DNA from 2 places in the Actinomyces wuliandei genome. Region 2 is predicted to be linked to the other one. Evidence: riboswitches for the same ligand, from Rfam matches in the RefSeq annotation. Region 2 holds a riboswitch; the other holds the start of a gene.
The links. Region 2 has a riboswitch for S-adenosylmethionine ahead of CWS50_RS12245 (methionine ABC transporter ATP-binding protein). Riboswitches for the same ligand answer to the same signal wherever they lie in the genome.
Positions count from the first base shown of each region.

Region 1: it holds a riboswitch for S-adenosylmethionine, as region 2 does, so the genes downstream of both, CWS50_RS01455 (methylenetetrahydrofolate reductase) here and CWS50_RS12245 (methionine ABC transporter ATP-binding protein) in region 2, are expected to answer to the same signal.

Region 1 covers NZ_CP025227.1:334,296-349,007, forward strand. The annotation lists gene CWS50_RS01405 (ATP-binding protein) at 1-1,404, shown strand, start outside; gene CWS50_RS01410 (BglG family transcription antiterminator) at 2,144-4,207, opposite strand; gene CWS50_RS01415 (P-loop nucleotide/nucleoside kinase family protein) at 4,216-4,890, opposite strand; gene CWS50_RS01420 (class II fructose-bisphosphate aldolase) at 4,877-5,728, opposite strand; gene CWS50_RS01425 (tetratricopeptide repeat protein) at 5,865-6,488, opposite strand; gene CWS50_RS01430 (PTS ascorbate transporter subunit IIC) at 6,501-7,793, opposite strand; gene CWS50_RS01435 (PTS sugar transporter subunit IIB) at 7,790-8,242, opposite strand; gene CWS50_RS01440 (PTS sugar transporter subunit IIA) at 8,244-8,753, opposite strand; gene CWS50_RS01445 (endonuclease/exonuclease/phosphatase family protein) at 9,033-10,136, shown strand; gene CWS50_RS01450 (alpha/beta fold hydrolase) at 10,321-11,124, opposite strand; SAM riboswitch class I at 11,552-11,634, shown strand; gene CWS50_RS01455 (methylenetetrahydrofolate reductase) at 11,643-12,767, shown strand; gene CWS50_RS01460 (hypothetical protein) at 12,970-13,242, shown strand; SAM riboswitch class I at 13,357-13,443, shown strand; gene metE (5-methyltetrahydropteroyltriglutamate--homocysteine S-methyltransferase) at 13,829-14,712, shown strand, end outside.
Region 2 covers NZ_CP025227.1:2,944,015-2,958,726, forward strand. The annotation lists gene CWS50_RS12200 (DapH/DapD/GlmU-related protein) at 1-46, opposite strand, end outside; gene CWS50_RS12205 (excalibur calcium-binding domain-containing protein) at 430-861, shown strand; gene tadA (tRNA adenosine(34) deaminase TadA) at 924-1,502, opposite strand; gene betT (choline BCCT transporter BetT) at 1,849-4,029, shown strand; gene CWS50_RS12220 (aldo/keto reductase) at 4,336-5,202, opposite strand; gene CWS50_RS12225 (TetR/AcrR family transcriptional regulator) at 5,454-6,008, opposite strand; gene upp (uracil phosphoribosyltransferase) at 6,589-7,227, shown strand; gene CWS50_RS12235 (MetQ/NlpA family ABC transporter substrate-binding protein) at 7,880-8,779, opposite strand; gene CWS50_RS12240 (methionine ABC transporter permease) at 9,001-9,645, opposite strand; gene CWS50_RS12245 (methionine ABC transporter ATP-binding protein) at 9,762-10,751, opposite strand; SAM riboswitch class I at 10,941-11,030, opposite strand; gene CWS50_RS12250 (alpha/beta hydrolase) at 11,362-12,396, shown strand; gene CWS50_RS12255 (arsenate reductase/protein-tyrosine-phosphatase family protein) at 12,410-13,075, opposite strand; gene CWS50_RS12260 (endonuclease domain-containing protein) at 13,488-14,438, shown strand.

The DNA.
Region 1 (14,712 bases), 500 kb from region 2:
TACAAGCGGGTTGACGATCACGACCACCACCTGAGCACCTACGAGATCTACATGCTCCAGACCTCCTACCAGCCGCAGGGGACCGACCGTGCAGTTGTTCCCGGTGCTGCTTTTGAGGAGCTGTCCCCCGATCTGCTGCAGCGCATGCTGGCTCGGCTCCGGGCCAGCGGCTCCCACGCGCTGGACGGCCTGGCGGGTGACGACGTCCGCGGCGCCCTGAGACGCCTGGGTGTGCTGGGCGCCGACGACGTCCCGACCCTGGCTGGGTTCCTCTGCCTGGCCACCTACCCTCAGCAGCGCCTTCCGAAGCTGACGGTTGACGTCGCCGTCCACCCTGAGACCACCAAGTCGCACCGTGGTGATGTCAGGTTCGTGGACCGCCGGACCTGTGACGGCCCGCTTCCCGTGGCCGTCGAGGACGCGGTCAACGCCGTGGCGCGCCACCTGGGGCGCAGCCGTCGGGTAGAGGGCATGGCCGGGGTGGACGTCCTGGAGATCCCCGAGGAGGTGCTGCGGGAGGCGGTCACCAACGCGGTCACCCACCGTGACTACAGCCAGCAGGCTCTGGGGCAGCAGGTCGCCGTCGACGTCTACCCGGACCGGGTGGAGGTCGCCAGTCCGGGCGGCTTCTACGGGACCCGCTCCGTGCACAACGTCAGCGAGGGGCGCTCCGACTCCCGCAACCCGGACCTGGCCCGCCTGCTTACGCTGGTACCTCGCGCGGACGGCGCCGGGGTGCTGTGCGAGAACCAGGGCTCTGGTGTGCCGCGCATGGTCGCAGCCATGCGTGAGAGCAACCTCCCTGCCCCCGACTACTCTGGGTCCAATCTGGGGCAGGTGGTGGTCCGGCTCGATCGGCCCAGCCGGTCCGACCAGGTGGTTCCCGGGTGGTGGGGTGAGCGTTTAACAGGACGCGAGACAACGGTCTTGCTCCTGGCCCACAGTGACAGGCGGGTGAGCGTGGCATCCCTGGGTGAGACGCTTGGGCTCGTCCCTGACGACGCCCGCAGAGTCCTGGGACGCCTGAAGGACCTGGGGCTCCTCAGCGGATCCGGGGACGGCCCCTATGTCGTGGTGGCTGGCGTCCGGGAGGCAGAGGCTGCTGGGGAGCCCGAGGCCACCGAGACGACGCAGGCAGCCAGGCATGACGGTGTGACTTCCGGAGCCCGCGACGCGGCCAGAGCCGCTGACGTGAGCAGGGTGACCGGGGTGCGGGCAGAGGTCCTCTCCCTGCTTGATGAGGCCCGGCCCCGGACTGTCCACGACCTCGCCCAGGCGACGGGCAGGAGCACGGGCGCGCTCAGACCCGTGCTCAGGAAGCTCGTGGCTGACGGGCACGCCGTGGCCACTGCCCCGCCGACCAGCCGCAGGCGCGCCTACCTGCGTGCCGGGGGTATGACCTGACGTGGTCGGGTATGACGCCAGCCGCTGGCCTGGTGCCTGTGGCTGGCAGCCTGCGCCCTAGGAGCGAACGGCACGCTCACCTTTCTCCGTGCTTGTGCGGATCAGCGGAATGACACCGTTTCGCCAGACTGGGTGGAAGGGCCTGGAAGGCTCCCATGTGCAACGAGATCCTTGATGCACATGGGAGTGCCGGACGTCGGTCACACCCTAGGCCGAGATCCGCGGAATCGCGCGGTCCTCGTCTCTTGTCCGAAAAGGTGAGCGTGCAACCGGTCCCGCGGCCAGCCCCCACTGGCCCGCGATCGCACCGCCAGGCGGGCGTGTCAAACACCTCAGCTGGTGAGCCTCGGGTCGCTGCCGTCCAGGACGGCGCCGAAGTCGCAGTCCTCCTCAACGCGACGGTGGCAGGCGGCGGCGGTCCCGGCGTCAAGGCCGAAGCCCCCTGGGCGCCCGGTCCCACGTGCCGCGCGCCACCTGCGCCACCCGGGTCACCAGGCGCAGGACCTCGCCCCGGGCCAGCCCCCCAGTCCATGTCAAGCAGTTGCTCCAGGCTGCGCCCGGCCGAGCGCGAAGCCGTGCTCCAGCCACTCTGACGCGTAGGAGAACTGTTGTATCCGGGCTGAGACCAGCAGGTCCAGGGACCCGACGCGCCGGACTGCCCCGTCCTCCCCGGTCCGGCAGACCTTCCAGGTGCTCCACGCTTCCTTCGGTCCCTCCTGTCGGAGCAGGCCGTGGCGGGTCATGGCTCCGGGGGCGACGCACCTCGCGGCCTGGGACCGGCCTGCACCACCTCCAGCACTGCCTGGATGAGCTCGTCGTAGGAGGTGGACGCGGCCAGGCGGGTCACCACCTCCTTGTCGAGGAGGGCGTGGACCAGGTTGTCGAACACGTCGCCGAAGGTGGTGCGGCTGTCCTCGGACAGGCACAGCAGGGCGACCAGCCTCACCGGGGTCCCGTCCCAGTTCACGGGGCGGCGTGCCAGGCACACCATGACGGCGGACCTGGAGGCCGTCATCTCGATGGTGTGGGGGAGGGCCGCCCCGGAGGGAAAGGCCGTGCTCGACAGCCGCTCACGCTCCATGACCTGCTCCAGGAACCCCTCACCCACCGTCGCCTGGGAGACCAGGGTCTGAGCCATGAGGGGCAGCACGTCGTCGCGCTGGCCCCCGCCCTCGACCCGCAGGAACAGGCTCGGGTCCATGACAGCAGCCAGCCAGGAGGCCACCTCAAGGCGCCTGCGACCAGCGGCGACGTCGGCGACTGCGGAGCGGACCCGCTCCAGGTCCTCGTGAGAGGGCAGGAGCCCGGTGCGTACCACGACAGGCCTGGGCTGCTGTCGTCGGGGGCGTGCCAAGGGCCGGGAGAACGGCCGGGCCGTGCCAGCGACGACCACCAGGTCGGTGCCTCGTGCACGCACGCTCCCGGCTGCCCCGACCGGCCACCCGGCCCCGGCGTCGGCACTCCCCGTGCCTGCCTCGTCGGCCCCGTCCACCTCATCCAGGTCGGCCACCACTCGTCCCACCCTGCCGCTGCCCGCCAGAACCTGCTCCACCGCCTGGCGGAAGACGTCCCCGGCGTCGTAGTAGCGGGGGAGGACCAGCGTGACGTCCACCTGGTCGTCACGCTCGTGCATGGATAGCAGGCGTCCGCCCACGTGGAAGGCGAGGAACCCGATTTCGTCCTCGGCCACCTCCACCCCCGTGCCGCGCTCGACCTGGTGGGCGATGAACACGGCGAGCTCGTGGACCAGCGGGTGGGTGTTCTTCACCGACTGCCCGGCAGGGAGCGGGGCCGGCCTGTGCTGGTAGGCACGGTCGACCAGGCGGCGCACGTGCAGGGCGAGGAAGGAGATGAACCGCTCGTCGCTGAGGTCGATGAGGTAGTTGTCGTTGACCCTGCTCACGATGTCGGAGACGAGCCTGACGTAGTGGGGCTCCAGGAACACCTGCACCTCGGGCCGGGGCCGCTCCTCGGGGTGGGCAGGTGCCGCCTTCTCCAGGAGCAGCAGGGCCAGGTAGGTGATCTCCTGGTCGGGCAGGTGGATGCCGAACTGCTCCTCCACGAGCCTGCCCACCGCCTGGGACATGGGGCGAAGCACCGCCTGGCCGCTGGCACCGGACAGCCAGGTGATCGTGTGGCCGGCACGTACGCGCTCCACCATGACGGCGATGTGGGCCACGAGCTCGTCGGCCGTGCGGTCGTTGACCACCAGGTCGACGTCGCTGAGCACCGAGATCATCCGCTGCCTGAGACCGGGCAGCGTGGGCTCGTCCAGCTGGCGGGCCACCTCCTCAATGTCGATGACCTGGCGGTGGCTGACCGCCGCCCCGGTGAGGAGGCCGCGCATGAGGCGGCGCTGGGCCACCTCCTCGCCCTCCATGCGGACCGTCTCACCGGTGCGGGTGATGCGCAGGCCGGACTGGGCAAGGAGCACCCGGGCACGGGTCAGGTCGGACTCAATGGTGGACTCCGAGACGCAGAGCTCCTCCGCCAGCCCGAACACGCTGAGGCCGCCACTGGTGGTCATGAGCAGACGCAGCAGGTGGGCGAGCCGCTCAACGGGCCCGTCACCCGGGCGGGAGGCGCGGCGCCCCGTGGCTCCCGCGCGCTCCCAGGCCTCGGAGTCCAGGCTGTAGCCCGCCCTGGTGGAGGTCACGACGTTGCCGTAGCGGCGGTTGGCGGCAGAGACGTAGCTGCGCACGGTGCGTGTGGACACACCCAGGCGGCGCGCGATCCGGGCCGCAGGCACGCGGTGGCCGGGAGAGCCCTCCAGGATGGGGATGATGTCGTTGAACCGTGCCACGTGCCTCGCTACCCCCTCAGCCGCTCCTCCACCCAGGCCAGCACGGCCGGGTAGCTCACGGCATCAAGGTTGCTGACATCGACCTCCAGCGTCTGTCCGAGCGTGAAGGAGGAGTAGCCGCGCTCGGCACAGCGGCGGGCCAGCTCCTCCCGGGACACCAGCGCGTCGGCCTCGGTCCGGTCGGACAGGACCCGCCCCGGACGGTAGGAGGTCAGCAGATGGCCCGGGTGCCGGGAGGCCTCCAGGTCACGGCGCCGCTGGCGCTCGTAGAGGACGTCGGCGTCGGCCACGAGACGCACGGTCAGGGGGGTGAACCTGTGCTGGCAGCACAGGCGTGACAGCAGGCCGCGCTGCCTGCTGCTGAAAGGGTAGTCGGAGACCACCACACGACTGTGCCCCATGGCTGCCCCGACAGCCCGCGCGTACTCCCTCAGCGCCTCCTGGTCCAGCAGGGCCTTCTCCTGCGGCCCGGAGAAGCCGAGGCGGTCCCACAGCCGCTCCTTGACCTGGTCCAGCGACACCTGCTGGCAGCGCTGGCCCGAGGCCAGGACGTGCTCCTCCAGGTGGCGCAGGACCAGGCGGGCCAGCCAGCTCTTGCCGGTGCCCGGGGGGCCTGCCACGAGGATAAGCGTGCCCCCGGCCTTGCTGGCTTTACTGCCTTTACTGGCCTCACTGCGGCTCACGGGTCTCACCCAGGAACAGGCTGATCTTGTGGGCGACGATATCGCGGACGACGTCGTTGCACGGCTCGATGCTGCGGCGCAGGGATGTGCTGACCTCGGTGGCTGCGAACTGCTCCTGGGCCTGGCGGGTCCAGCCCACGAGGAGCTCGGTGCCGACGTTGAACTTGCGCACCCCGTTGGCGCTCAGGGAGGGGTAGTCGGTCTCGTCCACGCCGGTGCCGCCGTGGATGACCAGGGGGAGGTCCACGACCTGGTGGATCCGGGCGAGCAGGTCGAGGTCGATGTCGGTGGTGGAGCGGAACTGGCCGTGGCTGGTGCCGATGCTCACGGCCAGGGCGTCGGCGTCCACCTGCTCCAGGAACCACACGGCCTCCTGGGGCTGGGTGCGTAGGCCCCCGGTGCTGCTCACCCCCTCCTCGGTCCCGCCGATGGTGCCGATCTCCACCTCCACGGAGACGCCGCGGCTGCGGGCGTAGTCGATGACGCGGCGTGAGGTGGCCACGTTGCGGGTCACGGTCATGAGGGACCCGTCGAACATGACCGAGGAGTAGCCCGCCTCCACGGCGTCACGGATGTCGGTCAGGCTGGTGGCGTGGTCGAGGTGGAGGGCGACGTCGACGACCTCGTCCTCCGCCATGGAGCGGCACACGGCCACCAGGTTGCGCATGCCGACGTACCGGGCGGTGCCCGGAGAGGTCTGGACGATGACCGGGGCGCCGAGGTCGCGGGCCGCCCGGATGATGGGTGGCACCATCTCCAGGCTGTGGGCGTTGAACGCGCCGACCATGTAGCCCACGGCGGCCGCCTCGGCCAGCATCGGGGTCATGGATACGTACATGGGGGTCCTTTCACGGGGGTCTCAGGTCCGGCGGCTGCCTCCGGGCTCCTCCCCGGACGGCAGCCGCCTGCCACCAGCCGACGGTGCCGGGGTGGCGCTCTCGCCGACGCGTGGCCAGTGCTGGCTCAGTACCGGGTCAGTACCGTGAGCGCATGACGCGCTTGGACAGGGCCGTCAGGTCGTCGATCTTGGAGCTCCAGTGCCGGACGCCGCCGTCGTCCTTGAGGGCGGCGGCCTGACGGAGCATGTTGTTGTACAGGGTGAGCAGCCCGCTGTAGGCGGGACCGAACTGCTCGTGCAGGGCCATGGAGGCCTCGTAGTGGGCGACAGCAGCCTCGGCGTCCCCCAGCTCGGCGCAGGCGGCACCCAGCTCGTTGAGGACAGTGACGCGCTGGTCAGTCCCGCTGGTGCCGGCCGGGCCCTTGCCCGGGCCGGTGCCGACTGCCTGGCCTGGCCCTGTCGGCTCCTGGTCCTGCCCCCTCGGCTCCTGGGACAGGGCGCTTGTCTCCTGTGCTGGGGCGGGTCCCGCCCCACCCAGCGCCTCCAGCTGGTCGGTCAGCGAGGCAATGGTGGCCCGCAGCTCGGCCTCGCGCTGTGGCGGGACTGGCGGTGACGGCGACGGGGCTGCTGCGGCACCGCCGGTACCGGCGGCACCGCCTTCCTCACCGGGCGTCGCGACCCCGTGCTCCTCCAGGGGCACACGACCCTTGCGGTCCCCGCGCCCCCACGACCTCTTTCCCAGTCTCTTTCCCAGTCCCATGGTCTCCTCCTCTCAGAAGGCCCGCATGACCGGGCCGATGACGTAGGCGAAGACCAGCCCCGCCATGATGGTGTCGACGTCGGTGGCGGACAGGTTGGGGAAGCCCAGGTTGAGGAAGGTGGTCACCAGGAGGGCGGGGAGCAGGGTGATGAACAGCCCGTGGACGATCCCGCCCACCAGCGCCCCCCTCCTGCCTCCCACCGCGTTGCCGAAGATCCCCGCCGTGCCTCCGGCGAAGAAGTTGGTGAGCATGCCCGGCACGATGACGGCGAAGCCGAGGGCGGGCAGGGCGAGCATGGCGATGACGGTGCCGACGGTCGTGGTGATGAAGCCGACGACGACGGCGTTGGGCGCGTAGGGGAACAGGACCGGGCAGTCCAGGGCCGGCTTGGAGTCGGGCACCAGCCTCATGGAGATGCCCCGGAAGGCGGGGACGATCTCTCCCAGCAGGAGGCGCACGCCGGCCATGAGGATGTAGACGCCGACCACGAACTGCACCGCCTGGATGAAGGCGTGCACCATGTGGTTCATGTCCCCGGTCTGTCCGGCCACGGGACCCGCGCCGGCGAAGGCGGCGGTGACGAGGTACAGCGGTACCATGACCACCGCCAGGGACATGTAGGTGTCCTGGAGGAACTCCAGGGAGCGGGGCAGCGTGACCTCCTCGGTGGAGGGCTGCCTGTCCGTGCCCCGCCTGCGCACCAGCCAGGCCACCCCGGCCTCGACCAGGTAGCCGATGGTGCAGAAGTGCCCCAGGGCGATGGCGTCGTTGCCGGTGATCCGTCGCACGACCGGCTGGGCGGCGGCGGGCATACCCACCGCGAAGGCCCCGCCCACCAGGCTGGCGGCCGCGATGAGCCAGAAGCCGCGCAGCCCGGCGGTGTGCCCCAGGACCACGGTCATGGTGGCCATCCACAGCAGTGCCTGCCCGGTGAGGAAGATGTACTTCCACGGGGTGAGGCGGGCCAGGAGGATGTTGACCACAAAGATCCCCAGGAAGGCCAGGGCGATCTGGCCGCCCAGGTGGAGGTTGTTGGTGGCGTAGCCGTTGACCGCCTCAATGCTGGGCACCACACCGGTCATGTTGAAGGCTGCCTGGAACACGGTCCCGAAGTAGGTCAGGGTGTCCACCAGGATCGCCGAGCCGGCGGCCAGGACGTAGAAGCCCAGAAGGGTCTTGAAGGTGCCGACGACGGTGGCACCCACCCCCTTGCCCTGCAGGACCAGGCCGAGCATCGCGATGAGGGCGATGACGATCCCGGCCTGGGTCAAGATGTTGGAGATGACCCAGCCCAGGGCGCTCATGGCCGGGGCTCCTGGGTCGTGGAGGGCGGGGTGGCGGACGTGCTGGCCTCGGAGAGGACCGTTCCCGGCCCGGTACCCGGTGACCTGTGAGCGCCCTGGTCACGGCGGCCGTCCCGCAACGTTGTGACAAACGCTGTGACGACGGGGACGAGCCGGTCGCGGATCTCCTCCTTGTCCACGACGTTGTGAAGGAACACGAGGGTGATCGAGGGGTCGGGACCGTGCTTCTCGATCACAGGTCGGAAGTTCTCCGCCGAGACGATGATGTCGGCCTGGACACCGGGCAGGCCGGAGACTCCGTCGTGGTGGAGGTTGGCGGGCAGGTCGGCCTGGCGGAGGACCTCCTCGGCCTCCATCTGGCAGGCGAGGCTGGAGCCCAGGCCGGCCCCGCAGATGAAGTAGATGTCGGGCTTCCTGGGTGTGTCGGCCGTGCGGGCGGAACGTGCCATGTCAGGTACTCCTTTGTCGTTGGCTGCCGGTGGCTGTCGTTGCCGTGGTGGGTGAGCCGTGCCCGTGGCGGAGGGCCTGCTGGAGCTCGGTGACGGTTCTCGCTGCGACCAGGAGCCTCAGCCGTGTGACGTCGGTGACCAGGGACACGAACTGCTGCAGGGCTGCCAGGTGGGAGGCGCTGTCTACGGCTGCCAGGCAGAACACGAGGGACACCGGGTCGTTGTCCTCGTGGCCGAAGACCACAGGCTCGGACAGGGTGAGCAGGCTCATGGCCTGTCGGTGGACCTCGCCGTCGGGGCGGGCGTGGGCCAGGGCGGTGTGGGGGGCCAGGACGATGTAGGGGCCGTATGTCTCCACGGAGCGGATCATGGAGCGGACGTAGGCACGTGAGACGGAGCCGTCGGCCACCAGCGGCTCGGCGGCGAGCGTGATGGCCTGGCGCCAGCCACAGGCCCGCTGGCGGATGACGACACGGTCGTCGGTGATGAGGTCGGTCAGTGTGCTGTCCATGGCTTGGCTCCGTGACGCGGACAGGGGCCGTGCCCAGTAGCTGGCCGATGACTGTGCTCGGCTCCTGGCCCGCGTGGCTCGTGGTTGATGCACTGCGAGTATCCGCGCCCGCGTCTGAGGTGGGCCAGCACGTCTCCTTCCGCCTCAGGGCGCTCAGGCGGAAGGCGGGCGGGGGCGGCTGGCCCAGGGGCTGTCCTGGGGCGGCCGTGAGACCGCGGCCACTGCGCGTGGTCCTCCCGCTGCCGGGACTTTCTCACGAGCTCTGGTTGAATGTCGTGCATGAGTCGTTACCTTCGGGCACTGGGATGGGGCGTGGTCGGGCTCGCGGCAGCCGTGGCGCTGGTGAGCCTGCGTCCTCCTCTGACCATGCAGCCCCTTGTCGCCCAGGTCGTGGCACTGCGCACCTTCGTGACGCTCGGGTGGGGGCTCCCGGGCCTCCTCCTGCTGGTCGCTGCCCTCCTGCGGCGCAGGATGGCCCGGTCCCGCGCTGTGCCGACACCCTCCTCGTCCCGTGCCGGACTGCGCACCGGTGCCCTCGGGCTGGTCCTTGTCCTTGTCGCCCTCGCCCACGGAGGCGTCCTCCTGGGGCGCGGCATGTCCCTGCAACCCCTTGATACCTCGGACTCCCCCTCGGACAAGGCCGCCGTCACCGTCATGTCCCTCAACACTGAGCGGGAGGGCACACCCGTGCGAGACGTGGCCGAGGCTGCCCGGGCCGTGCAGGCCGACGTCGTCGTCCTGCCGGAGACGACAGCCGCCTACGGTGAGGAGCTGGCAGGGCTGCTGCGGGGCGCGGTCGGGGAGCTGACGGTCTACACCGCAGTCAGCCCGCCCTACGGGTGGAACGACGAGGACGGTGACGGCGCCGACGACGACTCAGGGGCGCAGCACGGCGTCGACCCGGTGCGTGCCACAACGGTCCTCGTCTCCGAGCGCCTGGGGGCCTACCGGCAGACGGAGGGAGCCTCGGGCGCGGGGCGTGGGATGGTCGTGCTGGAGCCTGTGGACGGGTCGGGGCCTGTCATCACCGGGGTGCACACCTACCCGCCGGTGCCGGGGCTCATGGGGGAGTGGAGGTCCTCGCTGACCACGGTAGCCGCCCTGTGCCAGGACCCGCCCGAGGGGCTGGTCATGGTCGGCGACTTCAACGCCACCCGCGACCACGCCCTGCTGCGTGACCTGCACGGCTGCACGAGCGCGGGGGAGCAGGCGGGCATCGGTGGCCTGGCGACCTGGCCCACCCACACCGGGACCAGGCTCCTGGGGGCGACCATTGACCATGTCCTCGTGGACACCTCCGCCTGGGCGGGGCAGTCAGGCGAGGTCCTCACGCTGCCCCAGACGGACCACCGGGCCGTTGTGGTCCGTCTGGGCGAGGCCTAGACAACGGTGTGGGACCACGGAGGCAGGGTCCTCCGTCGGGGAGCCCCGCAGCCTGGAGAGGCAGGTGGGCCAGGGCCGCCCGGGGCCTGCAGGGTGGAGGCAGCCGCCCGCCTGGGCGCGGCTCAGCGGATTGCGACCCAGGTCGAGGCCCTGGCTGACGCCCAGCCGCCCGCCTGGGCGCGGCTCAGCGCAGGTGCCGGGTCACCCACTCGGTACCCAGACGGGCCACCTCCGCCTGGGCCTCCTGCGGGTGGTCCTTGCGCACCTGCACCAGCTGGCTGCCGTCTTTCAGGAGGGGGAAGCCCTTCTGGGCGTCTGCTGCAGTGTCAGGCATCTCGTGGGTCAGCGCCCCGTAGATCATGAGGACCGGCCACGGGACCTCCGCCATGGTGATGTGGGGCTCCTGCATAGAGAAGTCGGCGAGGGTCTCCTTGCTCAGCACGTTCCACTGGCGCGGGTTCGGGTTGTCGTCCACCAGGCGGGTCAGGCCGTGGCGGGCGAGCTCGTCGAGCTGGTGGGGGGAGAAGACCTGCTCCCACAGGACTGACTGGGGGCCGACCACGGCCCCCACCAGGACGGCGGTGCGTACCTGCTCGGGCCGGGCCAGGAGGGCGGCGGTCGCGCCGAAGCCGTTGGCGTGGATGGCCTGGCGGGTGTAGCCGCGCTCGGCCAGCCAGCCGGACACCGCCCGCAGGTCCTCAGCCTCGTTGGCCAGGGTGATGACGTCGTCGTCGGACTCACCCAGTCCGGAGAAGTCGATGCTGAGGGTGGCCAGGCCTGCCTTCTGGTAGCTGGCCGAGACCAGGTCCAGGCGCCCCTGCTCCCCGTGGCGGTCCGCGAGGAAGTCGTGGGCCAGCAGCACCACGCCCTCCCGGCGGGCGGGCTCGCCCGGGCCGTCCTCGCCGACCTGCGGCGGGGTGCCGCCGGGGCGGACGAAGGACCCCACCAGGGTGACACCGCGCGGGGTGTCGATACGCACCATGCTCATGCCTACAAGCTTAGGCCAGAAGCTGGCGCGGGTCACCAGGTCGCGGAGGTCGTCCTGGGGAATTGCGCTTCCAGCGTGAGCCTGTGGCTGCTCTGGCGGGCTCAGGGCGGGGCGCGAGGGGTGGCTGCACATCTTGGGCTAGGTCGGGTGCGTGGCCGTGAGGCCACCATGCGGAAAGCGGGTGTGCTGATGCCTGAGGCGGCGGTGAAAGACGCTGAAGATGTGCAGCAAGACCTGCTGCGCACATCTTCGGTTGCCTGGAGCGCACCAGTGTGAGGCGGATCCGCGGAGTTCCTGCAAGGGTGCCGCGTTGCTACTGGCAAGTGGGCGCTGAAGATGTGCAGCACGCGTGGCAGCGGCGCTCCTGGCCGTGTCCTGGATACCGGACCTGGTGACGGCGCTGGCAGGGCTCGTCTACCCTTGGGCTGTTCCATCTAGAGTGGCTGAGAGACCTGGCTCCGTGACGCCGCAGCAACCCACTCCGGGTGCTTCCGCCAGGACCGATGGAGGACCGCACCATGGACCGATTGGACCGACTGGACCAGCATGACGCAGACCGGGCTCCCGTGACCGGGCCACCCCTACCCGCAGCGGGGTCTTTCGCGCCCGAGCGGGCTGCGTCCCCAGGTGCCGTCGGTGCCGCGCCGGCCCCGGCGGGGCTGCCCTCGTTGTCCCTGGAGCTCTTCCCTCCCCGCCCCGGCGTCCACGCCTCGCAGACGTGGGGGGCGCTGGACCGGCTGCTGGGGGTGCTCCCCGACTTCGTCTCGGTCACCTACCGGCCCACCTTCGCGCCCGACCCTGACGGCGGCCCGGGGGTGCGTGCGGTGCGGGAGCACAACCCGGCTGAGGACGTCGTCACCCACGTGCTGGCCACCAGCCGGGTGCCGCTCATGGCCCACCTCACGTGCATCGGCTACCGCAGGCGCGACGTGGTGGAGATCGTGCGCCTCTTCCTGGGCCTGGGGGTGCGCCGCTTCCTGGCGCTGCGGGGCGACCCTCCGCGCGGGACCAGGGCGAGCGACGTCCCCGGTGAGCTGCGCTACGCCAGCGACCTGGTACGCGTGATCCGCGAGGTCGAGGACGAGTACTTCGGTGACGGCGCCCGGCACCTGCAGGTGGCCGTGGCCGCCTACCCCGCCTGCGAGGACCTGGGGGCTGAGGTGGAGGTCCTGGCCGCCAAGCAGGAGGCGGGTGCCGACATGGCCATCACCCAGGTCTTCTACGACGCGCAGGACTACCTGTCGCTGTCGCGCGCCGCCTCCTACAGCGGGGTGACCATGCCGGTCCTTCCCGGCATCATCCCCCTGACCGACCTGCGCCGCCTGACCCGCCTGGAGTCGCTGACCGGCGTGCGGGTCCCGGCCGACCTGAGCGCCACCCTGAGCCGGGCCGAGGGTGCCCAGGCCGTGGCGGCGGGGATCGACGCCACCCTGCGCCTGGCCACCCAGGTGCTCGACGGCGGTGCCCCCGGCGTGCACCTCTACACCTTCAACCGGACCCGGCCCGCGCTCGACGTCGTCTCCCACCTGCGCCTGGGAGGGATCTTCCGGGGGCAGGAGCCCGACCTGGAGACCCAGCACGAGGTGGACCTGGCCTACCTCAACGCCACTCCCGGCGGGGACCGGCGCCCCTCTGCCTGGTAGGGAGGGGGCTGTTGGGTGGGCAGAGCCGGGTCGTGGGGACGACCGTGGGGGACGAGACGTATATGAGCGCAGACTGTCTCCCTGTCATAGAGACGGAACCGGGGCTGCCCGTCGGGGCTGCCCGAGGTAATGATGCTGCGGTGTTACCATGGAAGGGCGGTTGGCGCTCATGTCATGTCACTGAGGTGACAAGGAGGTGCTCATGTCCTCTGTCCTCCGGGCGGCCTCGTTGGTCGTGGCCGGCCTTGTTCTCGGTGCCTGTAGTGTGTTCCTGCTGTGCGTCGGGGCCGCTCTTGTCGTCCTTGTCGCTGACGTGCCGGTGTCGGTCCCGTGGGTGTACACGGCGTGGCCTACCGAGGTGAACGGCTTGCCGGTGTTGAACTTTGTCCCCCACGTCCGGGGTGCTGCCGGGCTGTCAGTCCTTGTCGCGGCTGCCTATGTCTACTACCGGGCCCGTGCGGCGCGCTTGCACTGATCCGCCCCGTCAGCTGACCGGTCACCCCTCCACCACTGTCCACTGTCCGGACGCGGCTCCGTGGTCGGCGCGGCTGGGGTAGGGTTGCCCGGTCCAGTTAGGTCCGGTCCGGACCTTCTATCCAGAGCGGCTGAGAGACGTGGCTCGGTGACGCCGCAGCAACCCGCCCCGGCAGGGTGCTTCCGCCACGACCGATGGAGAGGCGATGCTGCTCAGGCTACCCAGCACCGACGTCCCGGGTGCGCTCGCGCCGCGAACCACGCCTGCCCCCGGTGACCGAATGCCCGGGGCGGCGAGGACCTGACGCCGCCGCGCCCGGACGCCCGGAACCAGGAGAGCAGCCCCAGCAGTGCCGAACAGTGGCAGGCAGCACTGAGACAGTGCTGCTGACCCGCCCTGAGCACTGCGCTGGTCGGCTCTGCGCACCGGCTCCCTGGAGACCGCTCCCGGCGACTCCCGGGGAGGCACACCTGCCGACGCGCTTCCCGCGCCGCCCCTGCCCCGGGCCGCTGTCCTCGTCGCCTGCCCGCTACCGGGCGCCGCCCACCGCATCCTCGTTCGTACCCCGCCCCGCAAGGAGACCCTCATGAGCGCCTCTGCTACCCAGCCCACCGCACCCGCCCCGCTGCCTGCGGCTACTGTCCTCGGCTACCCACGCATCGGCCCCGACCGCGAGCTCAAGCGCGCCGTGGAGTCCTACTGGAAGGGGACTGCCACCGCTGCGGACCTGCGTGAGGCCACCGCCAGCCTGCGCCAGGCCACCCGCACCCGCCTGGCCGCCCTGGGCCTGGACGCCCCCTCCGCCGTCCCGGCCGACTCCACCCTCTACGACCAGGTCCTCGACGTCACCGCCGCCCTGGGTGCGGTCCCCGCCCGCTTCCGCGACCTGCGCGACGAGCACGGCGGCCTGGACCTGGACGGCTACTTCACACTGGCTCGTGGGGAGGGAGACCGACCCGCCCTGGAGATGACCAAGTGGCTGGACTCCAACTACCACTACCTGGTCCCCGAGATCGACCAGGACACCCCCATTCGCTATGTCGGCTCGGCTGCCGCTGGCACGACCGGCCTCGCCGACCAGGTGCGTGAGGCCGTGGCCGCAGGCACCCTCCCGCGCCCGGTCGTCGTCGGCCCGGTCACCTACCTGCTGCTGGCCAAGCCCAGTGACGACGCCGCCCCCGGCTTCACCCCCCTGGACCGCCTGGGCGACGTCATCGACGCCTACGGCCACCTCCTCATGGACCTGTACGAGGCTGGCGCCCAGTGGGTCCAGCTCGACGAGCCCGCCCTGGCCAGCGACTCCTGGGCCGTGGAGCGCACCCGGGTGCTGGAGGCCGTTCGTGACGCCTACACCTGGCTGGGGGCGGTCGTGGAGCGGCCCCGCCTGCTGGTGGCGGGCTCCTACGGCTCCCTGGGCGAGGCCCTGCCCGTCCTGGGAGCCACGCCCGTGGACGCAGTCGGCCTGGACCT
Region 2 (14,712 bases):
TCGGCTGGCCAGAGGCGACGTGGTCAAGAAAGGTGCGAAGATCCATCAGTACCCCCAGTTACTTCTTGCCGCACCCCTGCGCGGCACCGCAGGCCAATCCCGGTCCCCTAGTGTGTCACAGCAGCACCTGGGCCACGAGCCCTGGGTGGCAGGCACGGCGACCCCACGGACCAGGCGCACCCTCGCACACCTTCCACACAACACTTTGGTCACTATTCCGTACCATTCCGGCAAGCCGCACCAGACCTCGCGGAGACCTCCCGTTTCATTAATCGTAATGTCCCAGCAGGACGCCCTATCCTCTGTCTTTACTTATTGTTTCGAGGTGTCCCCTCATCTATGCCCGCTCTCACCCCCTCCCCCGTCACGCCTGCAGCAGGCAGCCCGGCCCGAGACGCAGCATCTCGACCACGAGAAGGCCACAAGCGGGTGCTGGCCGCACTCGTGCTCGTGCTCTGCCTCGGTGCTGTCGGCAGCTGCGACGACGGGCAGGCAGACAGCCTGGACCCACCGCCCGCCTCTGGACACGAGGCCCCGACCTCGGCGCCAGCAACGGCCAGCCCCCTGCCCACGGTGGCGGCCACTCCGACAGCCACCGTCGACCCGCCAGCAACAACCACCCAGGAGCCAGGCACGCCCGCACCCGAGACATCCCCGGCGCCACCTGAGCCGCCCCAGCCGGAGCCCGAGGCACCAGCCGAGCCTGTCCCACCAGAGGCACCGGCGGAACCACCCCGGTCAGACGTCTACTACGAGAACTGCCAGGAAGCCCGAGATGCCGGAGCAACCCCGATCTATCAGGGGGACCCCGGGTACCGCGACAGGCTCGACCGGGACAAGGACGGCGTCGCCTGCGAGTAGCACGTCCCTGCGCCACACACACCTGACCCTCCGGGGCCTGGCTGGGCTCCGCCAGAGCGCGGTCAGGCCCCTGGCAGCCTCTCCGTCCTGCGCCGGGAGAAGAACTCCTCCAGCAGGGCCGCCGACTCCTCCTCCCGCACCCCGGCACGCACCTCGACCTGGTGGTTGGCGCGCGCATCGCGCACCACGTCACGCACTGAGCCACAGGCGCCGGTCCTGGGCTCCCAGGCCCCCAGGACGAGCCGAGCCACCCGGGCCAGCACAAGAGCGCCGGCACACATGGTGCACGGCTCAAGCGTGACCACCAGCGTGCACCCTTGGAGCCGGGCGTCCGCGAGGACGGCGCCGGCAGCGCGCAGCGCCCGGACCTCCGCGTGCGCCGTCGGGTCGCACTCGGCCTCACAGGCGTTGGCAGCCTCGGCCAGGACCTGGCCGTCTGCCCCCAGGACCACCGCGCCCACCGGGACCTCGCCCCGTGATCCCGCCGCCGCAGCGAGCTCCAGCGCCCGCGCCATGGCCGCGGAGTCGGCAGAAGAGCCCGGAGAGCCCGGAGAGCCCGGAGAAAACCCTACGGAAGAGCCCGGGGAGTCCGTCGTCACCGACGTCACCCACGTCGTGTCCCGCCTGGCCGTCTGTTCCACAGCCCCAGGATGGCAGACCAGCGTCGCAGCCCCGCACGCACCGTATCCCGCCCTCTCCCCTCCCCCTGCCGAAGCGGCACCCCAGCGGGTCCCAGCCCCGCACGCACCACGCCCTCACGGCCTTGAGGACCCGGCGGAGACCTCCGCGCAACAAAAGAGACACATCTCACACCGACCCCACGAAATCCCTCAGATACCAGAGAGTCCTTCCACTAGGTTTCGGCACTACAGCAGGGGCTGCGGTTGCCATATCCCCGCGAACCTGCCAGGGTCACTCCGGTCTGCACGAATCTGCCTTGGTCACCACGACAGGCACGAACCACAGTGAAATGAACGGAGCACATCGGTGTCTCAGCCACCAGCACGTCCCACGACCGGGGCTGCCGCCAAGGAAGCCACGGAGCAGCAGACTGAGCGGTCGCCGCGACAGGTCCTCAACACCCCGGTCTTCGTCTCCGCCGCCATCGTCATCGCCGCCATCGCCCTGAGCGCCATCTTCTTCCCCCAGACTGTGTCAGACGCCTTCAGCAGCGCAGTCTCCTGGACGGGTCGCTGGTTCGGCTCCTTCTACATCCTGCTGGTCACCGTCACCCTCCTCTTCGCCCTCATCCTGGCGCTGTCGAGCCGCTTCGGCAGGATCAGGCTGGGGCCCAGCAACTCCACCCCAGACTTCTCCACCTTCTCCTGGGCCGCCATGCTCTTCGCCGCCGGCGTGGGAACCGCCATCATGTTCTACGCCGTGGCCGAGCCGGTCGCCCAGTACATGGCGCCTCCCACCGGGGAGGGGCAGACGGTCGAGGCCGCCCGCAACGCCATCGTCCTGACCCTCCTGCACTACGGCATCACCGGCTGGGGCCTGTACTCCATCGTCGGCATGGCCTTGGCCTACTTCGCCTACCGTCGCCACCAGCCCCTGGCCGTGCGATCCACCCTGCGCCCCCTGCTCGGCGACCGTACCGACGGCGTGCTGGGGCACATCGCCGACGCCGCCACACTCATCGGCGGGGCCGTGGGGATCTCTGCCTCCCTGGGGGTCGGCGTCGTCCAGCTCAACGTCGCCCTGACCATCTTGTTCGGCCTGCCCCAGGGCACCCCCACGCAGATCGGGCTCATCGTCCTGTCCGTGCTCATGGCCACCGTCTCCGCCGTGTCCGGGGTGGACCGTGGTGTGCGCGTCCTGTCCAACATCAACGTCCTTCTCGCGGTGGGCCTGGCCATGTGGGTCCTGGTCACCGGCGACACCGCCTTCCTCATCGACGCGATCGTAGGTAATGTTGGCGACTTCGTCACCCAGTTCCCCTCCCTGACCCTGGAGACCTACGCCTACGACCGGCCCACCGAGTGGCTCAACGGCTGGACACTCTTCTTCTGGGCCTGGTGGATCGCCTGGGCCGCTTTCGTCGGCATGTTCTTGGCCCGCATCTCCCGCGGACGCACGATCCGCGAGTTCGTCCTCGGCGCCCTCATCCTGCCCTTCAGCTACGTGCTCATGTGGAGCTCGATCTTCGGCAACAGCGCACTGGACCTCATCCGCTCCGGAAACATGGAGTTCGCCGAGCTGACCGTCAACGAGCCCGAGCAGGGGCTCTACACCCTGCTCACCCACCTTCCCGGGGGCACCTTCCTCGTCGCTCTGGCACTGTTCATCGGCATCCTCTTCTACGTCACCAGCGCCGACTCCGGCGCCCTGGTCATGGCCAGCCTGTCCAGCCACGTACGCTCCGAGAAGGAGGACGCCCCTGCCTGGCTGCGGATCTTCTGGGCCAGCCTGGTCGGTGTCCTCACGATCGCCATGCTCGTGGCGGGCGGCATCCCGATCCTCCAGCAGGCCACCATCGTCATGGCCCTGCCTTTCTCCGGCGTCATCATCATGGTCATGTTCTGCCTGTGGAAGGCGCTGCGTACCGAGGCCAGCCACAGCGTCACCCGCTCGCAGGCCTACCGCAACCGCAGCCTGGGCCTGACCGGGACCGCCGCCGGACTCAAACGCATCTCATGGCAGGACCGGCTCTCCCACACCTTCAACACAGTCTCCCCGGCCCGCGCTAAACGGGCGCTGGACAACCGCATCGTCCCCGCCCTGGAGGCCGTGGCCACCGAGCTGCGCAAGGAGAACCTGCTCGCTGAGGTGGTCGTCGAGGGTGAGGAGGCCCAGGACCCCGACGACGAGCGCAACTTCCTGGGACGCGCCACCCTTGTCGTCAGTGCGACCGAGGCTGGCGAGTCCGCGGAGGGCGAGGACTCCCTCGACACCGACTACGAGCGCTCCAGCGGGCTGGACTCCTTCCGCTACGTGGTCCGCATGGTCCAGGCTCCCGTGCCCGCCTACGGCCCTGTGGTCCACGAGGCCGACGACCTGACCGTGCGCCTGGAGGTGCGTCCCAGCGGGGGCGGCCAGGGCTACGACCTCATGGACTGGTCCGCCGACCAGGTAGCCCACGACGTCCTGGACCACTACGAGCGCTGGCTGGAGTACCTCGGCTTCACCGAGACCGCAGCCCGGGCCTCAGGCGGCTCCGCCCAGTAGGCGCGGCACAGCCTGCCACACGCGAGGCACACCCACGCAGTTGCACCCTCATGGTTGCACATCTTCAGACGGCAGCCCCGGAGCCACCAAGAACTACCCGCTAGATCCCCTGGATTTCCGGGGCCGGTTCCACCTTTGCCCGCCTCAGGAAAAGGCAGAGGCCGTCCAAGATGTGCACCGGAGAGCCTGCTGCACATTTTGGCAGAGGAATGTGGCGGTTGGTAGGACGCGCTGGGGGGTGGAACCGCATGTTCTTGCGGTTCCACCCCAAGCCCGCCAGCCGAAGATGTGCAGCATGACGGGGGGTCAGTCCTCCTCGACCTGGTAGGTCGCCAGGTAGCCGATGAACTCAGGGTCGCGGTGGTCCACAGTCAGGCTGTGGCCCTCGTCGAGCGTGGCGACCGTCTCCAGGTCAGCCTCGTCCAGAGCAAAGTCGAGGATGTCGAGGTTGGAGACCATGCGCTCCCGGTGGACCGACTTGGGGATAATAATGACGTCACGCTGCAGCAGGTAGCGCAGGGCAACCTGGGCAGCGCTCTTGCTGTGCTTCTCCCCGATGCTGGAAAGCACCGGGTGGGTGAAGATGTTGTTCCTCCCCTGGGCGAGCGGCCCCCAGGACTCCAGCGCGGTGCCGTACTTGGCGTACCAGGTGCGGTTGTCCACCTGCTGGTTGAACACGTGGGTCTCCATCTGGTTGACCGCCGGGGCCACGTCCACGTTGCCTGCCAGGTCCACGAAGCGGTCGGGATAGAAGTTGGACACACCAATGGCACGCACCTTGCCTGCCTCCAGGGCCTTCTCCATGGCGCGGTAGGTGCCGTAGTAGTCGCCAAAGGGCTGGTGGACCAGGAGCAGGTCGATGTAGTCGGTCCCCAGACGACGCAGGGAACCCTCGATGGAACGGGCGGCCCGCTCCTCCCCGGCGTTGGAGATCCACACCTTGGTGGTCAGGAAGACCTCCTCGCGCGGCAGGCCGGAGGCGGCCACGGCCGCCCCCACACCAGCCTCGTTGCGGTAGGCCTGGGCGGTGTCGATGTGGCGGTAGCCAACTTCCAGGGCATCGCGCACCGCCTGCTCCGTCTCCTCCGGCGGGGTCAGGAAGACGCCGTAGCCGATCTGCGGGATAGTGACGCCGTTGTTGAGAATGATGTCCGGAATGGTCTGGGTGGTCATGGCAGTCCTCCGTGGTCCTCTGGCAGCTCCCGGTGGAGCCGTCAACGTCCCTGCGCGCACCCCCGGGAGCCTCACATCACCAGAGGCCACATCGCCCCGGAGTGTCGCCCCGGAGTGCCCGCAGGTGACTCCTTCACCGTACTGGCGCCACCGCAGTGGGTGGCGCACTCCGGCCCAGGCTGCGCCAGCCGCGTACCTCCCGGCGCGCCACCTTGTGCAGCGGACCAGAAGTTCAGCCGAGCGCAACGGCTCTACGCTCCTACGGTGGCGCGGAGCCGGGCGATGGTACGGGTGAAGACTGTCGGGTCGTCCTGGGCGTGAGCCAGGATGAGCGCACCCTGAATGCTGACGATAATCTGCTCGGCGTAGTCATCGCCATCGTCACCGGAGTAGCCCAGGCTGAGCAGTGCCGCGCTGAGCACAGAGCGCCACCTGGCGAAGTAGTCTGAAAGGGCTGCGGAGAGCCCCTCCAGCCCTGGTTCGAGGCCGATACGGCCTATGAGGCAGAGCCGCCGGCCTGAGTCGAAATAGGTACTCACAGCGTCGAACATTGCTCCCAGGCCGGGACGCGGGTCTTCCAAGGGCGAGAAGATGTGCCGCTCGAACCAGTCGTTGACGTCGGCGACGACCTCGGTGAGCATCTGCTGCTTGCCGCCGGGAAACAGGTGGTAGAGGCTTCCTTTTCCCAGCCCTGTTGCCTCACTGATCTCCGGCAGTGAGGTCGCCGCGAATCCTCGTTCGCGGAACAGCTCTGCCAGCTGCGCCCGTACCCGCATCCGATCTGCCACGGCCTCACACTCTGCCATGCGTCGTCGTCGGCGCGGCAGTCGCGGCAGTCACTGCCACGCGAGTCGGGCAGACGGTTCCCGTGAGGCGGTGAAAGACCAAGCCGACCACCACGATGGCGACCGCACCCAGGAGGACAGGCGAGAAGAGCCAGCCCCATGCACAAGGCTTCGCACCCACATCACACCACGCTTCTCCAAACCAGGCTCCTCCAGACTGTCTTGTACCGACCAGTACAGACAAGCCTAGCGGACTTGTACCGATCAGTACAAGCCTGGAGGTGGACCGTCCATCGTGGCGCGCAGTCACCACCGTCCTCCCAGGTGCCCCGGTACTGCCAGGTCTTCTGAGACGACACGCACGACTCGTGACACCCCGTGAGGTACGAGCCTCCTGGGGTACCAGCCGCACATCTTGGGATGCCACGCAGCCTGCACACTCATACCTGATCCGCATCATTTCAGCATTTCTTGGCGCGACACAGTACACGCCCAGGTGGAGGACGTAGTGAAGATGTGCAGCATCCTCGCTGTGCCGGCCCAGCACCCTCGCAGCAGCACTTGCCAGGCCTGACACAGGCCGGGACCGTACCCTGGTCCCATGCGCCTGCTCGTTGCCGACCACCCGCTCATCAACCACAAGCTCTCTGTCCTGCGTAGCGCCAGGACGCCCTCGGCGGTCTTCCGCCCATTGGTAGACGAGCTCGTGACCCTCCTGGCCTACGAGGCCACACGGGAGGTGCGCACCGAGCAGGTGGACATCACCACCCCCGTGGCCGTGGCCCACTGCCGCCGCCTGGCCGACCCCCGCCCTATCGTGGTGCCGATCCTGCGCGCCGGCCTGGGCATGCTGGAGGGCATGACCCGGTTGCTGCCCACAGCCGAGGTCGGGTTCCTGGGCATGAAGCGCGACGACGACACCCTTGAGGTCGAGACCTACGCCAACCGCCTGCCCGAGGACCTGTCGGGACGCCAGTGCTTCGTCATCGACCCGATGCTCGCCACCGGGCACACCCTGGTCGCAGCCATCGACTACCTGCTGGAGCGCGGCGCCCGCGATGTCACCGCCATCTGCCTCATCGCCGCCCCCGAGGGCGTGTCCACCCTGGAGGCGGCGGTCGGCCAGCGCGCCAACGTCACCGTGGTGACCGCAGCCGTGGACGACAGCCTCAACGAGCACGCCTACATCGTGCCGGGCCTGGGCGACGCCGGAGACCGCCTCTACGGGATCGTGGACTAGGTCCGGCCAACGCTTTCCCGCAGGGCGCGGACGGCTACAAGACTACTCCGAACAGGACGAACGCCGCCTGAGACCGCAGCTCGCCGTTGTTCGCAACGACGGCAACCACGGATGAGCAAGCGGCTCTTATGGTGCCGCTGGTCAACGAGGTCCAGCCCAGCAGGCTCAGGAGAGAGCATGCAAAAGCAATTCTCGACCGAGTGCGGGGGGACGGCCCCATGCCCAGGGCACGCGCCTCATACGCGAGCCCCCGCTCTTCCTGCCACGGTGGCAGCAGGGTCCCTCGGCTCCTCCACGACCCCACCATCTCACGGGACCTCAGGAGTGCCAGGACCACGACGCCCGACTCCCCGGCCACGGGCCGGAGACTCTGCCCCGTCTCCCACGAGCGACACCTGTACGCAGCCGCACCTCCCTGCCCGGGAGGGCCGCACCGTTCCAGTCGAGACGGAGGCGATGAAGCGGGACGCACCTCCCTGCCCGGGAGGGCCGCACGCCAGCCAGGGGAGCAAGAGCAGCAGCAAGGCACGTGCCCTCTGCCCGGGAGGGCCGCACAGCGACCGCTCCCCGGCAGAGGGCACCGGAGCCCGGCCCACGGGCAGCAGCCCGTGGCGGCCCGGCCCCCACGCAGCTGAAGCCTCCTGGAACCCTCTCAGAAGGCGGGCAGCACGGAGCCGTCGCTCCAGTTCTCCTCAATGAAGGCGCGCACGTCATCGTGGTTAAGGAGCTCGGCGAGCTTCTGGAGGCTCGGCTCCTCCCGGTCCCCAGCACGCACGACGAGCTGGTTGACGTGCGGGCTGCCCTCGGCCGTCTCCAGGAGCAGCGAGTCCTCGTTAGGGCTCAGGCCCGCGTCGATCGCGTAGTTGCCGTTGATGACCGCAGCGGCGGCGTCAGGCATCGAGGCGGCCGTCTGCGCCCCGTCCACGGTCTCGAACTCGAAGTTCTTCGGGTTGGAGGTGACGTCGTTGACGCCGGGCATCTCGACGGAGTCGTCCAGCTCGATGAGCCCGTTGTCGGCCAGCAGCTGCAGCCCGCGGGCTGTGTTGGCAGGGTCGCTGTTGAGCAGGATGAGCCCTCCCTCGGGGAGGTCGTCCACCGAGGTGTGCTCAGAGGAGTACAGGCCCAGGGGCTCGATGTGGACGTCGGCGATACTGACGAAGTCGTACCCCTTCTCGTCAATCTGCTGCTCCAGGAAGTTGGGGGTCTGGTAGAAGTTGGCGGCCAGGTCGCCATCGTTGAGGGAGGTGTTCGGCGTCTGGTAGTCGTTGATCTCCACGATGTCCAGGCTGATGCCACTGCCCTCCACCAGGTTGTCCTGGACGTACTGCAGGATCTGCACGTGGGGGACGGGCGTGGCCCCGACCGAGATGACGACGTCGTCGCCCTGCTCCTCGGTACCGGGGACCGGCCCCGAGCTGCTGCCGCAGGCGGCCAGGGTCGCCCCGACAGCCACGACGAGCCCGGTGGAGAAGGCACGACGGGTCAGGCCGGGCGACGTGTCCGGAGCCGTCCCCACGCGGCGCCCGGGGGAGACAGGAGAAATGGAAGACATGTGAGAGGTCCTTTCGGGTGCGAGCCGTGGGTCCCAGGCCGACAAGGCCCTGGCCACGGCAGCTGCAGGGTGTCAGGTAGGCAGTCGCCCGCACAGGCCGACCGCCGCCGAGGTCGGGTGCCGTACCGGGGTGCCGGGCGGTCACTGCCGTGAGTGGGGCGTCAGCCCCCGGCAGCGGCCCAGGCCCCAGACGGCTCGCCGTTCCTCCGGCTGGTGGTTCCTCAGCGGTGGTCCACCAGCCGGCTGAGCATGTCGCCAACCAGCTGGATGGCAGCGACGATCAGCAGGATCAGGACGACGGAGACGACCATGACGTCGGACATGCTGCGGTTGTAGCCGTACTGGATGGCAAGGTCCCCCAGCCCCCCGCCCCCGATGGTGCCCGCCATGGCGGTGTAGCCCAGGAGGGCGATCAGGGTCACCGTGGCCGACTGGATGAGGGTGGGCAGCGCCTCTCGGACCAGCACCCCCCAGGTGATCTGGGTCCCGGAGGCCCCCATCATGAGAGCCGCCTCAACCTTGCCGTGGTCCACGTTGTTGACCGCCGTCTCCACCAGGCGCGCGTAGAAGGGGATCGCCCCGATGGTCAGCGGGACGCAGACGGCCTGCCAGCCCAGGGAGGTGCCCACGATCAGCCGCGTCAGGGAGGCGATAGCGACCATGAGGATGATGAAGGGCATGGAGCGCCCGACGTTGACCACGAAGGAGAGGACCTCGTAGAGAGGACGGTTGCGGTGCTGGCCACGCGTGCCCGTCGTCACCAGCGCCAGTCCCAGGAGCAGCCCCAGGACGACTGTCAGGAACCCTGAGACAAGGGTCATCTGCATCGTCTCGGTGACCGCACTGAGGAGCCTGCGCTCGAACACCGGGTTGTTCTGCCACGTCTGGTCCTGTCTGCTGGCGGCCAGGACCGCAGGGCCCAGCACACCCAGGGCCGCCTGCGTGGAGCCGTGCGCGGCAGCAGAGACACCCACAAGAAGACTCACGCTCGTACCTCCGCAGTAATACCGGCCTGGCGCAACGCGGTGACACAGCGCGACGCCTGGGCAGCGGGAACGGTCACGGCCAGACGGCCGATCTGGGCCGCGCCGACCGTCTCAAAGACCCCGGAGGCGATGTCCCCGCCCAGCTCGGCGACCATCGACATCAGGGCGACCGCCGCCGGCTCGCCCGGGTGCGCCGTGACGCACACGTCAAGGACCGCGTCCCCGGAGGCGCGAGCAGCCTCAGGGACGGCGGGGAGAGGAACCACCTCACGGGAGAGCCGGGAGGATGTGTCCAGCACGACGTCCTCCAGGCGGCCGCCCTCCACGACCCGGCCCGCCTCCAGCAGGCTCACCGCGTCACAGACCTGGCGGACCACGCTCATCTCGTGGGTGATGATGATGACGGTCAGGCCCAGGGCGTCACGCACGTCCCTGATGAGCCCCAGGATAGAGCGCGTGGTCTCCGGGTCCAGGGCGGAGGTGGGCTCGTCGCACAGCAGGACGTCGGGGTCGTCGGCCAGCGCCCGGGCGATACCGACGCGTTGCTTCTGGCCGCCGGAGAGCTGAGCCGGGTAGGAGGCACCCCGGTCAGCCAGCCCCACGAGCTCAAGCATGCGCTCAACAGTCTGGCGGCGCTGCCCCCTGGGCACACCCGCCAGGGCCAGGGGGTAGGCGATGTTCTGCGCCGTGGTGCGCTGGTCCAGGAGGTTGGCGTGCTGGAAAACCATCCCGATGCGACGGCGGGCCTCACGCAGCTGGCGGGCGGACAGGGAGGTCATGTCCTGCCCGGCGACACGGATACGTCCCTCAGTGGGACGCTCCAAGGAGGTCAGGCAGCGCACCAGCGTGGACTTGCCCGCCCCGGAGGTCCCGACGATGCCGTGGATGGTCCCGGGGGCGACGTCGAGGCTCAGCCCGTCCAGGGCACGCACCTCCACCCCTGCACGCAGGCGGTAGACCTTGCGGACGTCCTTCAGCGAGATCATCGGGTCGGGCGACGCCGGGGCGTCCTCCCCGGGGGTTGAAGACACAGAGGACAGGGACGCACCTGCAGCCTCCCGGGGGCCGGGGGCTGTCTGCCCACCACGCCTCCCAGCCTGGCTGGAGCCACCAGACCCCTTCCGGTGGGCTGACCTGTCGTCCGGGGGGCTCACAGCTGGTCCGCTCACTACCTACCTCCATCGGTCCTGGCGGAAGCACCCGCACCGCGAAGGGGGTTGCTGCAACGTCAGCGAGCCAGGTCTCTCGGCTGCTCTGGATGGTCGGTCATACGTTACGCACCCCGGACCCCGAGGGCAAGCTGACACCCTCAGGGCTCCCGCACCCATGCCACGGCGCACACGTCCGCCCCACGACCAGGCTGCGCCCTCCCCGCCTGGGCACTGCACGTCCGGCCTCTACGGCAGGGTGTGGCTCCTCGGCGGCGCCCTCCCCGCCTGGGCACTGCCGTGCGCAGAACCAGACGCCTGGCCCTCCCTGCCACTCGACCCTCCCCAGGCGGCCGCTGCCCTGCGCCCGCCCGCAGAAGGACATCCCGCAAGCGGGCACACCCCCCGCGACGCCTCCGCACGTCGAGGACTGTGCTTGGATCACGCTATGAGTCCCGAACCGTCCTCGTCCGCCGCCGACTCCCTCGCTGAGAGTGTCACACCTGACATCCTGGGAGACCCGTGGGTGGCCCGGCGCGTCCCTGTCCAGGAGTCACCCCGGAAGGCGCCCGGCGCCCACCACGCCGTCCTGGTCCACCAGCACCAGGCCGGGCAGGAGGGCGCGCCGCGACACGCCAAGGCCGTGCTCTACATCCACGGCCACAGCGACTACTTCTTCCAGACCCACCTGGCCCAGACCTACCTGGAGGCGGGCTACGAGTTCTACGCCCTTGAGCTGCGCTCCTGCGCCCGGGCCGGGGCCGGGCACCCACACCCCCACAGCGTGCGCGACCTCCGCGTCCACGACGAGGAGATCGCCAGGGCGCTGCACATCATCCGCTCCGAGCACAGGCACGACACCGTGGTCCTCAACGGGCACTCCACCGGTGGCCTGCAGGCAGTCATCTGGGCGGCCGACCACCCGGCCACAGTGCAGGCCGTGGTCCTCAACTCGCCCTGGCTGGACCTCCAGGCCTCCGCGTTCATGCGCTCCTACGGAACCGCCTTCGTGGACCTCCTGTCCCGTCACGACCCCGACCGGGTCATCCCCGACCCCCGCAGCGCGGGGTACGGGCCCGGCGCCGTCGACATCTACGTACGTGCTCTGCACCAGCGCTGGGAGGGAACCTGGGACTGGGACCTGGCCCTCAAGCCAGCAGTGTCCTTCCCGGCACGCGCCGGCTTCCTGACAGCGGTCCGCCGTCTGCACCGCGAGGTACACCACGGCCCGGGCATCCAGGAGCCTGTCCTGCTGTGCTGCTCGACGACCACCGGGCGGATACCACCGACGGTCGAGGAGGCCCAGCGCAGCGACATCGTGCTGTCAGTGGAGCAGATGCTGGCACGCGCACCCTTCCTGGGACCGGACGTGACGGTCTGCCAGATCCCCGAGGGAGTCCACGACCTGGCGCTGTCCCGGCCCGCCGCCCGGGCACAGTACCTGGCCTCCGTCACCGAGTGGCTGCACGCCCGGCTGGGCTGAGCGCCCGGCAGCCTCAGGTCCAGGACCGCAGCCGTGCAGCCAGCCCGTCGCTGACACGCTCAACCACCTGGAGAGTGTCGGCAAAGTCCTCCACGGACCCGTACCAGGGATCAGGAAGGTCCGGTACCACCTCCGGGACCGCGGCGGTACCGGGTACCGGCGACGCGCCCGAGTGGTCAAGCGACACCTCAGGATCCAACGCCCGGTACATCATCACACGCGAGAGGTCGGCGCCCAGGCGCTCACCCCGGCGCCGCAGCTCACGCCAGTGGTGGGCGGTCATGGCCAGGAGGAGGTCGCTGCCTGTGATCTCAGCGTCGCTGATGCGGCGGGCACGGTGGGTCGCGATGGCCTCGGAGGCCTCCGGGCTGGTGTAGCCCGCCTCGGTCAGCACGCGCCGCGCCCGGGGGTCAATAGGGTTGCCGCGCTCCTCGTCGGAGATGCCTGCCGACAGGAGCACGACACTGGTCCCGGCCACGGGTGCCCGCCACGAGTCAGTGTGCGGGGAGGCGGCCGACCGGGACGGGCCCGGTCGGCCGGAGCCAGGCAACCGGTCGGAGGGGGCGGGCAGGGCCGCGCCTCCGCCACCCGGCCCCTTGGCCACCCCTACTGCAGCGAGGCGGTCGCACAGCACCACCCTTGCCATGGCGGAACGGCAGATATTGCCGGTGCAGACCAGCATGACCTGGTACAGGCCGTCAGTCTGGGGTGGCGGAAGGGCAACAGGTGTGCTTGAGACAGTCATGACTTCATTGTCTCCCGTGCCCTTATGTCTGCCGGTCGTCGCCTGGCCAACCTCCCTGCTGCACATCTTCGGCCGCCCCAGGACCCGCAAGGAGTGTACCAGTCGCAGACTTCCGGGCCTCCTGGCCCCACTCGTGGTCTGATGATGTGCAGCGAGGAAGCTGCTGCACATCATCAGACCACGTCGCGACGTCTCCGGTAGCACGGACCGCAGGACTGCAAGGCTGTCTGCCACCAGCCCCAGGGCTGAGGCTGCGAAGATGTGCAACACAGGGGAGAGAACGGAGGTATCCACAGACGCTTAGAACAATTTGAAACACGATCAAATCGTCTTAAACACTATGAAAGTGACTTCTCAACCCACGCAGGGCAAGCCCATCGACCTCACCTCGCACCCTGTGATCGCCACCATCACACAGGCCGGGGGAGCCGCCTACCTTGACGAGATCCCGCACTCGGCCACCGACCTGGCAGCACTGCGCGCTGCTGCCGATCTGGGTCTCCTCATCCGCTCCGCGCGCAGCTTCTACCAGCTGCCCGGCGCCGACCGTCGCGCGGTAGCAGCCCGCCGATTCCGGGGCTACCTGACCTGTGTGAGCGCGGCCCGGGTCTACGGCTACCCAACACGTGACGCCCCCGTACGCACCCACCTGGCGCTACGGCACAACCACGGGATCCGCAGCACCCGCTCCCGTCCGACGCGGGCCGTACGCATCCACCGGGAGCGGCACCTGACACCGGCCACGGTGGAGGGCCTCCCGGTAGTCACCCCGGTAGAGACCGTGGCCAGGGCACTGATGTGCCCGGACGTGGAGGACCTGGACTCCCTGGCCATCCTTGACTCAGCACTGAACCAGCAACATGTCACCGTTGACCAGGTGAGGGACCTGCTCACGGGCCAGCGCGCAGCACACGCCCGCCGCCTGCTCACCCAGGGCGATGCCCACGCGCGCTCCATCCTGGAGACGATAGCGCGTACCTACCTGCGCGAGGCCGGGATGCGGGTTCGCGCAGGTGTGGTCATTGATGGTGTGGGCGAGCTGGACCTCCTGGTGGAGGAGGTGCTCGACGTGGAGACCGACGGGTTCGGGTACCACCACACACCCACGCAGATCCGCATCGACCACGAGCGGGACCAGGCACTGCTTGCCCGCGGGATCATCCCACTAAGGATGGCCTACGAGCACGTGATGGCAGGCCGGGAACAGGTTGTTGGCCTGGTGCGGGCCGCGCTGGCCGGCGTAGCAGGCCTCGAGCCTCTTACCCCTCCTAGGACCCCCAGCGTCTGTCGACTGTGACCCCAGTCGCTCCCACTGCTCCGTACCGGGGTACGCCCGGAATCCGCCCTCGACCAGGCACCCAGAGCTCCCCCGGACCTGCACATCTTCACCCGCCCTCTGCTCACCGCCTAGGCCATGGTCCGCGACGTCCCGGGCCGCCGTTCAGCTGGGCGTAGGCAAACCAACGTGAAGATGTGCACCACGCCTGAGTCTGCACATCTTCACCCCCGCCTCCAAGTTCCAGCGTATGGGCATCCTGCGGTCTCCTCGGCCGTCCCACCTGCCTGACCTC